2 regions of the Variovorax sp. V213 genome follow, and region 1 is predicted to be linked to the other one. Evidence: predicted binding sites of a transcription regulator. Region 1 holds the regulator's gene; the other holds the start of a gene.
What was found. The regulator sigma-54, encoded in region 1, starts transcription at its own class of promoters, with help from an activator protein. The targets are predictions, from matches to a motif close to TGGCANGNAANCTGCTTT.

Region 1 (7,262 bases):
GCTGCCGGCAAGACCTACGAGCAGGACGGTGCGCTGTGGCTCAGGTCGACCGACTACGGCGACGACAAGGACCGCGTGATGAAGAAGCAGGACGGTACGTACACGTACTTCGTGCCTGACGTCGCCTATCACATCGCCAAGTGGGAGCGCGGCTTCCACAAGGTCGTCAACATCCAGGGCACCGACCACCACGGCACCATCGCGCGCGTGCGCGCCGGGCTCCAGGCCGCTGGCGTCGGCATTCCCGCGGGCTACCCCGACTACGTGCTGCACACCATGGTGCGCGTGATGAAGGGCGGCGAAGAGGTCAAGATCAGCAAGCGCGCGGGCAGCTACGTCACCTTGCGCGACCTGATCGAATGGACCAGCACCGATGCCGTGCGCTTCTTCCTCCTGAGCCGCAAGCCCGACACCGAATACACCTTCGACGTCGACCTGGCCGTGACCAAGAACAACGACAACCCGGTGTATTACGTGCAGTACGCCCATGCGCGCATCTGCTCGGTGCTGGCCGGCTGGGGCGGCGACCCCGCCGTGCTCAAGAACGTCGACCTGTCGCCGCTCGAAAGCCCGGCCGCGCAGGCGCTCATGCTGCTGCTCGCCAAGTACCCCGCCATGCTCACGGCCGCTGCGAAGGATTTCGCGCCGCACGACGTCACTTTCTACCTGCGCGAACTGGCGGCCTGCTACCACAGCTACTACGACGCCGAGCGCATCCTGGTCGACGAAGAGCCGGTCAAGCTGGCGCGGCTCGCGCTTGTCGCCGCCACCGCGCAGGTGCTGCACAATGGCCTCGCGATTCTCGGCGTCAGTGCGCCGAGCAAGATGTGAAATGACCATGAAGAAGACAAACAGACAACGCGGCAACATCGTCATCGGGCTCATCGTCGGCCTGGTGCTGGGGTTGGGTGTCGCGCTGGGCATCGCGGTCTACGTGACCAAGGTGCCGATCCCGTTCGTGACCAAGACCCAGCGCGGCGGCGCCGAGCAGGATGAAGCCGAGGCCCGCAAGAACCGCGATTGGGACCCCAACGCGCCCTTGGCGGGCAAGGCCGGCGCACCCAAGCCGGCTGCCACCGGACCCGTCGCGCCGGCCGGCGGCGACACCACCGCCGTGGCACCGGCCACCGCACCGCCGCCGGCCCCGCCGGCCCCGCCGGTGCCCGTGGTGGTGGCTCCAAAGCCCCCGCGTCCGGCGCCGGTGCCGGCCGAGGCCAATCCGCTGCCGCCGTCGAACGATCCGCTGGGCGACCTTGCCCGCGCGCGGGCCGGCGGCAGCAGCAGCACCACCACCGCTTCCGCCGCGCCCAGCAGCAACAGCGGGGCAGCGGGGGCCGATCCGTTCATGTATTTCGTGCAGGCTGGCGCCTTCCGCACCACCGAAGACGCCGAGGCCCAGCGCGCCAAGCTGTCGTTGATGGGCGTCGAGGCCCGCGTCACCGAGCGCGAGCAGGCCGGCCGCACCGTCTACCGGGTGCGCGCGGGCCCGTTCAACAAGAAGGACGATGCCGACCGCCTGAAAGAGCGGCTCGACAGCGGCGGCCTCGAATCGGCGCTGGTGCGCGTCCAGCGCTGAGATCGACGAGCCGCCGGCCGCGGCATCCGCGAGCGGCGGTCACGAATATTCTTTAAGCTTCGCCGCGCGGCACGGGCCGCCGCCGACCCGGATTGTCCTGGGCAAGCCGCATGCGGGAACTCCGCGCGGCGCGCCGGCTCAGTCTGCCGTACCCAACAGGAGAACTCTTTCAATGAAACGTCGTGATTTTTCGCTGGCCGCCACCTCGCTCGGGGTGCTTTCCCTGGCTGGCAACACCGCGCACGCCCAGGCGCGCGTGCCCAAGGCCGGCACCGAGTACCTGGTGCTCGACAAGCGCGTGGCGGTCGATGCGCCCGCGGGCAAGATCGAAGTGATCGAGTTCTTCTCGTACAACTGCCCGCACTGCAACGATTTCGAGCCGCAGCTCGAAGCCTGGCTCAAGACCGTGCCGAAGGAAGTGGCCTTCCGCCGCGTGCCCGTGCCTTTCGTGGGCAACGACGTCGAAGCCAAGCAGCGCCTGTACTACGCGCTCGAAACGCTGGGCAAGGTCGACGAATTCCAGCCGAAGGTGTTCGACGCGATCCACAAGCAGCGCCAGAACGTGAACGGCGACGCCAACATCATTGCCTGGGCCACCGCCAACGGCCTGGACGGCGCCAAGTTCAAGGAGGTCTTCACCTCGTTCGGCGTGGCCAGCAAGGCCAAGCGCGCCTCGCAGATGACCGACGCCTACAAGGTGGCCGGCGTTCCGGCCCTGGCCATTGCCGGCCGCTGGTATGTGGACGGCGAAACGGCCGGCAACATGACCAAGGCGCTCCAGGTCACCAACTTCCTGATCGGCGAAGCCAAGAAGGGCTGACCCCCTTTTCCGGGGGGTATCACCTGCGGCCGGCGGAGCCGGTTTCGCGGTGTTTCCGGATGGATGTCAAGCCCGCTTTGGCGGGCTTTTTCATCCGTGCGTGCAGGGCTGGCGCCATCTGCCGCATACAATGCAGAGCAAGTTTCGTGCCTCTATGACATTGCACTCCTACTCCAACACCACCCCTCTTGTTCGCCGCCTCGGCCGCCTGACTCGCCTGAGCGTTGGCGCGCTGTTGCTGGCCGGTCTCGCCTCGGGCGCCCTGGCCGAGACGGCCGACCGCACCAAGCCGATGAACATCGAGTCCGACGCGATGCGTTATGACGACCTCAAGCAGACGAGCGTGTTCACCGGGAACGTGCTGGTCACGAAGGGCACGATCATCATCCGCGGCGCGCGCATCGACGTGCGGCAGGACGCCGAGGGCTACCAGTACGGGGTGGTCACGGCGGCTCCCGGCAAGCGGGCCTATTACAAGCAGAAGCGCAATGCGCCCGACGAGTGGATCGAGGGCGAGTCCGAGGTCATCGAATACGACAGCCGCGCCGACAACGTCAAGTTCATCCGCAATGCCGTCATGCGCCGCCTGCTGGGCGCCACGCCGAACGACGAAAGCAGCGGCGCGCTCATTGTCTATGACCAGAGCAACGACACCTACACGGTCAACGGTTCCACCGTGCCGCCGAACACCGGGGTGAATGCGCCCGCGGGCGGGGGGCGGGTGAAGACCATCCTGACGCCCAAGAGCGCCACGGCGCCCGCGCCAGGCGCCTCGGCTCCGGCCGGCGGACGGGCCGCGCCAGCGGCGCCCCAGCCGGCACCCGGTGCCGGCCTGCGCTCGACCACCACGCTCGGCGGCGGCGAAGGGGAAGGGCGCAAGTGATCGAAGCTGCTGGAATCCAGAATACCAACGGCACGCCGGGCAGCCGCCTGGTGGTGCGGGGCCTGCAGAAAAGCTACGGCAGCCGCAAGGTCGTCAAGGATGTCTCGCTAGACGTTCAAAAGGGCGAAGTCGTCGGGCTTCTGGGCCCCAACGGCGCCGGCAAGACCACCTCGTTCTACATGATCGTGGGCCTGGTGCGGGCCGATGCTGGCGAGATCACCATCGACGGCGAACCCATTGCGCACATGCCGATCCACCGGCGCGCCCGCATGGGCCTGAGCTACCTGCCGCAGGAAGCCTCCATCTTCCGCAAGCTCACGGTCGAGGAAAACGTGCGCGCCGTGCTCGAGCTCCAGCGCGAGCCCGATGGCAATGGCAAGCCCGCCCCCCTGTCCAAGCAACGCACCGAAGAGCGGCTCTCAGGGCTGCTGGCCGACCTGCGGGTGGATCATCTGCGCGATTCTCCGGCGCTCGCGCTCTCGGGCGGCGAACGGCGCCGGGTCGAAATTGCCCGCGCGCTGGCCACGCAGCCGCGCTTCATCCTGCTGGACGAGCCCTTTGCCGGCATCGACCCGATCGCGGTGATCGAGATCCAGCGGATCATCAGCTTCCTGAAAGAACGCGGCATCGGCGTGCTCATCACCGACCACAACGTGCGTGAAACGCTGGGCATCTGCGATCACGCGTTCATCATCAGCGACGGGCATGTGCTGGCACAAGGCACGCCCTCGGAGATCGTCGACAACGCCGAAGTACGCAGGGTGTACCTCGGCGAGCACTTCCGGATGTAAGGGAGGAGTCGGTCTCCATGAAGCAAGGGCTGTCCCTTCGCGTCTCGCAGCATCTGGCGCTCACGCCCCAGCTGCAGCAGTCGATCCGGCTGCTGCAGCTCTCCACGCTCGAACTGAGCCAGGAGGTCGAGCAGATGCTGGACGAGAACCCGTTCCTCGAACGCACCGCGGAAGAAGCGGCGCGCGAGGAATTCGGCCTCGATGCCATCGATACCCCGGTGCCGCGCGATGAGTCGTCGGGCGAGGCCGGCGAGAGCGACTTCGCCTCGGCCCCGACGAGCAGCGCGGCCACCACATCCAGCGAAACCACCGCGGCGGCCGACACCGACATTCCCGCCGCCGACGCCACCGAGCGCGAGCCCGACTGGGAGGGCGACGGCACCGTCGACATGGCGCCGGACGACAGCGAGTGGGGCAGCGACGCCCCCGCGCGCCAGAACAATCTTGGCGACGACGAGCGCGCCGACGCCACCGAACTCGCGCGCAGCCAGGAGTCGCTGCAGTCCTTCCTGCACCGGCAGGCGCTCAGCCTCCGGCTCAACGAGAACGACAGCGCCGCGCTGCGCTTCCTGATCGAATCGCTCAACGACGACGGCTACCTCGAAGATTCGCTGCCGGCGCTGGCCTCGGGCCTCGCGGGCGACGACAACGACCAGTTCGACGAACTGGTGCATCACTTCCAGGTGGCGCTCGGCCTGCTGCAGAGCCTGGAGCCGGCCGGTGTCGGCGCGCGCGACCTGGGCGAATGCCTCGGCATCCAGCTGCGCGCGCTCGCGAGCGAAGACGAAACCGAAGAGCATGCCCTGGTCCGCAAGACCGCCATTGCCATCTGCAAGCAGCCGATGGAGCTGCTCGCGCGGCGCGACTTCAAGCGCCTGGCCACGCTCACCCGCACCAACGAAGACCTGGTGCGCTCGGCGCTGCAGATCATCGCGCGCCTGGAGCCCAAGCCGGGCCGCCGTTTTGTCGACGTCGAGCGCAACATCGTGATCCCCGACGTGATCGTCACCAAGATCGGCCGCGGCACCAACGTCAAGTTCCGCGTCATGCTCAACCCCGAGGTGATGCCGCGGCTGCGCGTGCACGACATCTACGCCGGCGCGCTCAAGTCGCACAAGGGCGAGGGCAGCCAGGCGCTGTCGCAGCGGCTGCAGGAGGCGCGCTGGTTCATCAAGAACATCCAGCAGCGCTTCGACACCATCCTGCGCGTCAGCAACGCCATCGTCGAGCGGCAGAAAAGCTACTTCGTGCACGGCGAGCTCGCGATGCGGCCGCTGGTGCTGCGCGAGATCGCCGACGAGCTCGGCCTGCACGAATCGACCATCTCGCGCGTGACCACCGCCAAGTACATGGCCACGCCCTTCGGCACGGTCGAGCTCAAGTACTTCTTCGGCTCAGCGCTCGGCACCGAGACCGGCGGCAATGCATCGAGCACCGCGGTGCGCGCGCTGATCAAGCAGTTCGTGAGTTCCGAGAGCATCAAGAAACCGCTGTCCGACAGCCAGATTTCCGAGATGCTCAAGGAGCAGGGCATCGAATGCGCGCGCCGCACCGTGGCCAAGTACCGCGAGGCGCTGCGCATCGCGCCCGCCAACCTGCGCAAGGCGTTGTAGAAAGCCGTCGATGGCCGGTCGCCGCCTGCTGTCGCGCTGTGGGCATTGGGTCTTCGCCATGGCGGCGGCGCTGCTGCTTGCCGGCTGCGCCACCCTGCCCGACGAAGCGCCGCGCCCACCCACCAGGGCCATGGCCGTGTCGGCCGACACCGCGCTCGGCAAGATCGCCCTGGCCGCGCAGCCCGACCCCGACCTCAGCGGTTTTCGCCTGATGCCGGGCGGCGACTTCGCCTTCGACACGCGCATCCAGCTCGCGCGGCGCGCCCAGCGCACGCTCGACGTGCAGTACTACCAGATCGAGAACGACGAGACCGGCCGCTACCTGCTGCGCACCCTGCGCGACGCCGCCGGGCGCGGCGTTCGCGTGCGGCTGCTGATGGACGACCTCTACACCTCGGGCGAGGACGAACTGCTGCTCGGCCTTGCCGCCACGCCGAACGTCGAGTTGCGCCTCTTCAACCCGTTTCCGGCCGGGCGCGGCAGCCTGCTCAAGCGCTTCGCGGCCTCGCTCTTCGACTTCAGCCGCGTCAACCGGCGCATGCACAACAAGCTCTTCATTGCCGACGGCGCCATGGCGGTGGCGGGCGGCCGCAACATCGGCAACCAGTACTTCAGGCGCACGGCGGGCGAGAATTTTCTCGATCTCGACACCTTCGTGACCGGTGCGCTGGTGCCGCGCCTCGGCACCCTGTTCGACCAGTACTGGAACAGCGCCTACGTGCGGCCCATCCAGTCGGTGGTGGCCACCGGTGTGCCGCGCGAAGAGTTGCAAAAGCGCTTCGAAGCCGCCACCGGCCCCGACACCACGCCGCCGCCGCCTCGGCCCGCCCCCAACGACCTGCTGGGCTACAGCCCGATGGCCGAGGACCTTGCCACTGGCAAGCTCGGCCTGATCTGGGCCCTTGCCGAGGCCTACGCCGATTCGCCCGACCGCGTGATCGGCAAGACGGCGTCGTACGGCGGCGTGCCGCTGCTCGACGTCGACAGCGTGCGCTACAACGTGGTCGAGCAGATGCGCCGCGCGCGCTCCGAAGTGACCATCGTCTCGCCCTACCTGATTCCGGGCGAGGCCGGCCTGGAGGTGATGCGCGAGATCCGCCGTCGCAACGTGAAGATCAGCGTGATCACCAATTCGCTCGCCGCCACCGACGAGCCCCTGGTCCACACCGCCTACCGCCGCTACCGGCCGGACATGCTGAAGCTGGGCGCCGACCTGTACGAGCTCAGCACCACGCGCACCCGCCGCAGCGTGCGGCTCGGCCTCTTCGGCACCTCGGTCGGCCGGCTGCATGCCAAGTCGGCCGTCATCGACCGGCAGGTACTTTTCGTCGGCTCGATGAATTTCGATCCGCGCTCCGAAACGCACAACACCGAGATCGGCCTTTTCATCCGCAGCCCCGAGATGGCGCAGCAGGCGCTCAAGCTCATCGACGTGCTCAAGCAGCAGGGCGCCTACCGCTTGCGCTTTGCCGAGGGCGGCAACCCATCGCGCATCGAGTGGATCAGCGAGGAGGCCGGCAAGACCACCGTGCTGAACGAGGAGCCCGACTCCGATTTCTGGGGCCGCGCCATGCTCGAG
Region 2 (7,262 bases), on a different replicon from region 1:
GCGTGGCCAGCACCTGCAGCAGCGCGTCGCGTTCCATCCAGGCCGGTGCGTGCACGAGCCCGCCGCAGAAGATCGGGTCCTGCTGCTGCCCCGGGCCGTAGGGCAGGCGCCGGTGGTAGCGCACGGTGCGGCCGCGCCAGGCGATGTTCTCCACGCCGGCGATCAGGTCGCGGCGGGCGTCGCCCTGCGGCATTGCGGCGTCGTCGATCACGTGTGTCCAAAGAAACAGGGTGTCCGTGCGCTCGGCCAGCGCCTGCAGCAGCTGGAGCGGATTGGCCATGTGGTAGAGCACGCCGCTCGCGACGATGAGAGGCCAGCGGCGCTCATCGGTCGCGAAGAAGCCCATGAAGTCGCCCAGCACGAACGAGGCGTCCCGCAAGCCGCACAGTTCCTTGACGATCAGGCACTTGAGAAAGGCCTGCCTGTTGGCCTCGATCGCAAGCACCGAGCGTGCGCCAGCCTGCAGCAGCGCTGCGGTGTGTGCGGCCTCCAGCGGGCCCAGCTCCAGCACGTCGCGACCCTGCAGCCCGCCGAGCGATTCGGCCAGCCAGCGCATGCGCACGTCGTCCCAGAGGTCGCTGCGCGTGCCGGCGCTCAGGCCGAGCGCAGGCGGCAGGCTGCCGACCCAGCTGCCTCGCATCAGGTCCAGCGCGTTCTGCGGGTGAGGCGAGCGCAGTTCGTAGGCGGCCTGTTCGGGCGCGCCGCCGTCATGCTCGATGTTCTCGCGCATCGCCTGTTGTGCCAGGGCCAGCCGGTCCAGGCCGCTGCCGTGCGCCCCGCGCTGCAGCACCATCAGGAACTCGCAACCCAGGCAGTCATGGAAGAAGGTCTCGCCCAGCGAGATCAGGCCGAGCTCGCGCAGCTCCTGCATGATCAACCGGAAGCTGGAGGCCGTGAACACCCAGGCATGGCAATCGCGGTAGGTGGCAGGGTCGGCGCCCAGCGCGTTGTCGTAGCCCGCATGCGCCACGCCGGGCATGCCGAAGGGGCCCGGCGAGCCTGGCCCCCACACGGCTGCGCCGCCGCGCGTGGCGCTGTAGGCCGCCTGGTCGTAGAGCGCGCCTACGTTGTGCCGGCGGCGTCCGTCGACGAAGGCCTGCAGCACCTGGCCGGTGGTCGAGACCGGGCGGAAGTAGTCGAAGGTGTAGCGGCGATCGGGGATCAGCAGGTACAGGCGGCCGGTGTCCGACAGCGCGCGCTCGCAGCGCTGCAGGAAATGGATTGGATCGGTCAGGTGCTCGAACACGTGGCTGGCAACGATGTGCGCGAAGCGCTCGCCGGGCGGCAGCAGCACATCGAGCTCGGCGCCGTCGTCGATGGCGTCCACCTCCTCGATCATCGCGACGTCCACGTTCGGATCGTCCGCGTACTTGCGCCGCAGCTCGTCCGCGCTTGCGTGGTCGACCACCGACACGTTGAAGCCGGCGGACTTGCGCAGGATGGGCGAGTAAGAGGCCCCGAACTCGAGGGCCCGTTCACCGGGCGCGATGTGGGAACGGATGTGGTCGCGGAAGTTCATGGGTGAAGCACGGCTGTGCGCGGGGCATTTCAAGATGTATAAGACCCGCAGTGTGGCCCAGAAGGGCCGGCTTTGACTAACCGGTGTGCGGAGACCTCATGCGATTGATCCATTCCCTCCTGTCCTTCGCGCGTCGCCGCACCGTCCAGATGGTTCTTGGCTGTTACACCGTGGGTTCGAAGCTGCTGCAGCAGCCGGCCGTGCGCCGCGAGCGCCGGCCGCGCTTCGAATCCGACAAGGTCGTGGTGCCGCCGCACGGCGAGGTGTATGCGATCGTGGTCAAGTACGCCGGCCATGGCGAATCGGCCAACCTGCATGTGCTGCTGGACGCACTGCGGCGCGCCAAGGTGAACACGGTGCTCGTGTGCAACGGCGAGGTGCCCGCGGAAGAGCTGGGCGCGCTCTCGCAGCGGGTCCACCGGGTGATGGTCCGGCGCAACGTGGGGCGCGACTTTGGCGCTTACCGCGCCGCCACGCTGAGCCTGCTGTCGCAGGGCGTGAAGCCGGAACGCATGCTGTACTTCAACGACAGCCTGCTCTACATCGAGGGCACCGAGCTGGACCGCCTGGTGGCCGAGTTCATCTTCAGCGAGTTCGATGTGGTCGGCCTGGGCGAGAACCAGTACCAGCATCACGTCGGCTCTTTTGCGCTGTCAGTGAGCGGCGCCGCATTCGTGCATCCAGAGTTCCGCCGGTTCTGGCAGGACTACACGCCCTACGACTTGCGCAAGCACACGATTCATGCCGGCGAATTGGGCTTGACTGCCATGCTCAAGAGGCTGGCCTGCTCGATCGACGTGATCTACGACGCGACGCGGCTCGCCCGCAAGCTGCGCGATATGCCCCTGCACGAAGTGGTGGACGCCACGCGATGGCTGCCGTACGGCTTTCGCCGGCATGTGCTGATGACCGTGCTGGGCCAGTCCTTCAGTGCGCGCGAACTGATCCTCAACGCCGACGTGCCGAGCGGTGGCGTTGCCGCAAGCGACGCGGCGATGGCCGCTCCGGGGCCCGCCGGCACGCCGACGCTCGGTGCATTGCGCAGCTTGCGCGAAGCGGACGGACGCGTCGCCTTGCTGAGCCGGGATGCGCCCGCGCACGCGGCGCCGAAGACGAGCGAAGCGCACGCCATGGCACAAAGCGCGCAGCGGCTGTCGCGCCAGCTGCTGATCGATCACATCCTGGAGCACGTGACCAACGGCAGCCAGCTGCATTTCGGCTTCGGCCTCTTCTATCGCCTGCTGGGCTGCCCGGTGGTCAAGCGCGACCTGTTCTCGCGCGGGCTGTATCGCGAGCACGACTGCGCGGACATCCTGGACAACGTGCCCGCACCGACCCGCCAGCGCCTGCTGCGGGACCTCATCAACCGGGGCCGCCTCGACATGCAGTTGGGCTTCTGGCGCGGGCTGCTCTTTCGCAACGGCATGCTCTGAGCCCGCGCAGCGGTCCTCGAAGCCGCAACCGGTCGCCGCAAAAAAAGCTACATCGCCATCACGACGAAGACCTTGCGCAGGGTCTCGTGCACGTGCCACTCGCCGGTGGTGTTGGCCGGAAAGAACAGCGTGTCGCCGGCTCGGATCCGAAGCGGTTCGCCGCCGGTCGGCGTGAAGCTGCAGGCGCCCGTGAGGATGTGCATGACCTCGGCGTTGGGCAGCTGGCGCTCGAAGCGGCCGGGCTCGCACTCCCAGATGCCGCTGTCGTTGCCGCCGGCACCCGCCAGCTCGACGTCGATGCCGCGCAGTTGGCAGGGCGGCTGGCTCAGCGGGCGCGCGGGCGTGCCCTGGTCTTGCAGGCCGCCGATGGTGGCGGACTGCTGCAGAACGGTGATGCTCATGGTCAGCGCCCTGCCTCGACGGCGTCGGCCAGCTCGGTCAACGTGTGGAAGTGGTAGTCGGGTTCGGTGCGCTTCGACTCGATGGTGCCGCCCGATCCCTTCTGCGCATGGCGACGCTCGATCCAGCAGGTGGTGATGCCCAGTTGCTTGGAGATGCCGATGTCGTGGTACTGGCTTTGCGCCACGTGCAGGTTGTCGGCCTGTTTGTAGCCCCATGCGCCCTCGAAGCGGCCGCGCGCATAGGCGAAGTAGCGCGCGTCGGGTTTCTCGCACAGCGCGTCGTCGCAGCTCAGGAGCATGTCGAAGGGCGAGCCCAGGGTCTTGTCGAAATGGGCCAGCGCCCAGTGCTGGGCGTTGGTCATCGTTACCAGCTTGAAGCGCTTGTGCAGCCGCTGGAGCGCTTCCACCGAGTCCGGAAACGCGGGCCACTGCGCCACCGAATCGCGCAGGCCTTTTGCCAGCGCATCGGTGTCTGGCAGGCCCAGTGCGGGTGAGATGGCGTGCCAGCAGCGCTCCAGGTCATCGGGGTACCAGCCCGCGTTGCCGTCGGCGCGGGCGGCCCGGTAGGCGGCCAGAAAGTCGTCGTCGCTCACGGCGGCATCGGGCACCGCCGAGCGCAGGTAGGCGAGCATGCCGCCTTCGAAATCGATAAGCGTTCCGACCACGTCGAAGGTGAGGACCTTGAAATCTTGCAGGGACATACGAGAGAAGCTCCAGTGGAAAGGGGAGGAAGGCGCCGCCGCGGCGACAGGCGAGGGGTGCCGTGCGCTACAAGCATAGGAGCCATCGTGTTCCCGTTCACATCGAATTGGGCTCGCGATCCAGCACAGGATTTCGCAGTCATGCCGATGTCAGCATCTTCTTCGGCGCGACGCCTTCGCGGCGCGGCACTGCCTGGAGCATGAACGGAGGGGTGTGCACTGTCCCTTTTCGTGACAGGTGCTCACCGCGGCACACGCCCCTGTTGCAGTCTGGCGCAAAAAGCCGACCCGTTTCGTGCGCCAGATCGGGCCAATGGTGTTCGAGCCCAGGTGGCACGGCGCGTGCAATGCAGCACCCCAGGAGACCGCGCAGCATCCGGTTTGCGCGGTCGCCTTCCACCCCTACCCAACGGAGACGAGAACACCATGCAATACGCCAGCCCCAACACCCCCGGCGCGAAGATCGAGTTCAAGCCGGCCTACGACAACTTCATCAACGGCAAGTTCGTGCCGCCGGTGAAGGGCCAGTACTTCGATGTGATCACGCCAATCACCGGCCAGCCCTACACCCGCGCGGCCCGCTCGGGCGCGGAAGACATCGAGCTTGCCCTCGACGCGGCCCACGCGGCCAAGGGCCAATGGGGCCGCACCTCGCCGGCCGAGCGCGCCGGCGTGCTGCTGAAGATCGCGGACCGCCTGGAGCAGAACCTCGAGCTGCTTGCCTACGCGGAAACCGTGGACAACGGCAAGCCGATCCGCGAGACGCTCAATGCCGACATTCCGCTGACCATCGACCACTTCCGCTATTTCGCCGGCTGCCTGCGCGCGCAGGAGGGCGCGCTGAGCGAGATCGACGAGAACACCATCGCCTATCACTTCCATGAACCGCTGGGCGTGGTGGGGCTGATCATCCCGTGGAACTTCCCGATCCTGATGGCCGCGTGGAAGCTCGCGCCCGCCATTGCCGCGGGCAACTGCGTGGTGCTCAAGCCGGCCGAATCGACGCCCGTGAGCATCATGGTGATGGCCGAACTGCTGGCCGACCTGCTGCCGCCCGGCGTGCTCAACATCGTCAACGGCTACGGCCGCGAAGCCGGCATGGCGCTGGCGGGCAGCAAGCGCATCGCGAAGATCGCATTCACGGGCTCCACGGCCACGGGCCGGGTCATCGCGCAGGCCGCGGCCGGCAACCTCATTCCTGCCACGCTGGAGCTGGGCGGCAAGAGCCCCAACATCTTCTTCGAGGACATCGCCGATGCGGACGACGACTTCTTCGACAAGGCCATCGAAGGCCTGGTGCTGTTCGCCTTCAACCAGGGCGAGGTCTGCACCTGCCCGTCGCGCGCGTTGATCCAGGAGTCGATCTACGACAAGTTCATGGCGCGCGCGCTGGAGCGCATCAAGGCCATCAAGCAGGGCCACCCGCTGGACACCGACACCATGATGGGCGCCCAGGCGTCGGCCATGCAGATGGACAAGATCATGAGTTACCTTGCGCTGGGCAGGGAAGAGGGCGCGCAGTGCCTGACCGGCGGCGGCCGCGCGCAGCTCGGCGGCGAGCTGGCCGGCGGCTACTACATCCAGCCCACGCTGTTCAAGGGCCACAACAAGATGCGCATCTTCCAGGAAGAAATCTTCGGCCCGGTGCTCGCCATCGCCACCTTCAAGACCGAAGCCGAGGCACTGGAGATTGCCAACGACACGCCCTACGGCCTGGGCGCCGGCGTGTGGACGCGCGACGGAAGCACGGCCTACCGCATGGGCCGCGCGATCCAGGCCGGCCGCGTGTGGACCAACTGCTACCACGCCTATCCGGCGCATGCCACGTTCGGGGGCTACAAGGAGTCGGGCATCGGCCGCGAAACCCACAAGATGATGCTCGACCACTACCAGCAGACCAAGAACCTGCTCGTGAGCTATTCGCCGAAGAAGCTCGGGTTCTTCTGAGCGCGCAGCGGCCACGCGCGCATCCGGCGCGCGGCTTGCTGCACGAGGAACGCCGCTACTTGCCGGCGGCGGCGTGCGGCTTGCGCAAGGAACTGGAGGCGTTCACGCCGGCATCCTCGTCGACGCCGACCGCGAGCCGGTCCACCAGCTCACCGCCGAGCCAGGCCGTGACCAGCGCGATGGCCGCACCCGCGAAGGCCCAGACCATCTGGCTTGGCACCGGGGCGTAGTCCCGGTCACGCAGCAAGAAGCTCGAGGCGAAGAGAAGCAGCACCACCACGTTGCCGGCTCCGTGCATGGCGCCGATGCGCTTGGCGCGCGTTCCCGCCGGAATGCTCAGCCAGTCGAGGGTGCCGAAGGGCGCAGCGAGAACACCGCCCACCAGGCCGGCCGCGATCATCCAATAAGACACGGCCGCCATGACCTGGCTCCTGCCCGCCAGGTAGATGAGGTCGAAGACCACTGCGGTGGCCAGCAGCCCCAGCGGAAAGACCACCAGCATCTGGTGCACCGAGTGGCCGAGGAAACGAACTCTTGCATGCATGGGATTACCTCCGTTGCCTGACTGAGTCCTCATCTGAGCCACAACCGCCGACAGCCCGCGCGGGCCGGGGCCGCCAGTGCGGGTCGGTACTTTCCTACTAGTTGTGGCGCTGGATGCCGACTGGATAGACCCACAGCGTAGACGGATGCCCCGCCTTGTCTACAATCCGACCCATGCACCGGGTTCGCCTTTTCGTCCTTTGGATCATGATGTTTGCCGTGCCTTTCCAGGCCTACGCGGCGGCAGCCATGGTCTTTTGCGGACCGGGCCATGAGCGTGCGGTGGCCGCGGCGTCGGTCGGGCCGGCGGTGCACGGCGATGGACATGCGGACCATCGTCACCACGAAGCGGCTGCGCAAGATGCCAGGCAGCCCGCGCACGACAACGCCGACACAACCGCCCATGCAGCGCCCGATGCCATGCACAAGTGCGGCACCTGCGGCGCCTGCCATGCCACTGCCCTCACCAGCACGCTGGAACTCGCGGTGTTCCAGGGCCTTCCCCGCGCCGACCTGACCGAGCCCGCCAGCACGGTGGCCACGGTCCCGCCGCGCCTTCTCGACAAACCTCCTCGCGCCTGAAGCGTTCGTGCGCCTGCGTGCGGCCCGGTCACGGGCTGCAGCGAGCGCGCATGCATCGCCTGCGTCATGCCTGCCCCGGGGGCAGCTTCGACGCACCCGTTCATGAACTCGCGAGGACGCCATGTTCCATTCATCG

Region 2: a site for sigma-54 is predicted at 4,386-4,403, ahead of adh (aldehyde dehydrogenase). Genes of this name have one in related genera too.

What each region holds. Positions count from the first base shown of each region.
Region 1 is NZ_AP028664.1:4,693,772-4,701,033, reverse strand. It holds gene argS (arginine--tRNA ligase) at 1-831, shown strand, start outside; gene ACAM55_RS22225 (SPOR domain-containing protein) at 839-1,576, shown strand; gene ACAM55_RS22220 (thiol:disulfide interchange protein DsbA/DsbL) at 1,749-2,396, shown strand; gene lptA (lipopolysaccharide transport periplasmic protein LptA) at 2,551-3,279, shown strand; gene lptB (LPS export ABC transporter ATP-binding protein) at 3,276-4,070, shown strand; gene rpoN (RNA polymerase factor sigma-54) at 4,088-5,683, shown strand; gene ACAM55_RS22200 (phospholipase D family protein) at 5,694-7,262, shown strand, end outside.
Region 2 is NZ_AP028665.1:530,832-538,093, forward strand. It holds gene ACAM55_RS27570 (class I SAM-dependent methyltransferase) at 1-1,519, opposite strand, end outside; gene ACAM55_RS27575 (hypothetical protein) at 1,690-2,952, shown strand; gene ACAM55_RS27580 (cupin domain-containing protein) at 3,000-3,353, opposite strand; gene ACAM55_RS27585 (HAD-IA family hydrolase) at 3,356-4,054, opposite strand; gene adh (aldehyde dehydrogenase) at 4,481-6,001, shown strand; gene ACAM55_RS27595 (DUF2231 domain-containing protein) at 6,057-6,545, opposite strand; gene ACAM55_RS27600 (hypothetical protein) at 6,719-7,126, shown strand; gene ACAM55_RS27605 (hypothetical protein) at 7,248-7,262, shown strand, end outside.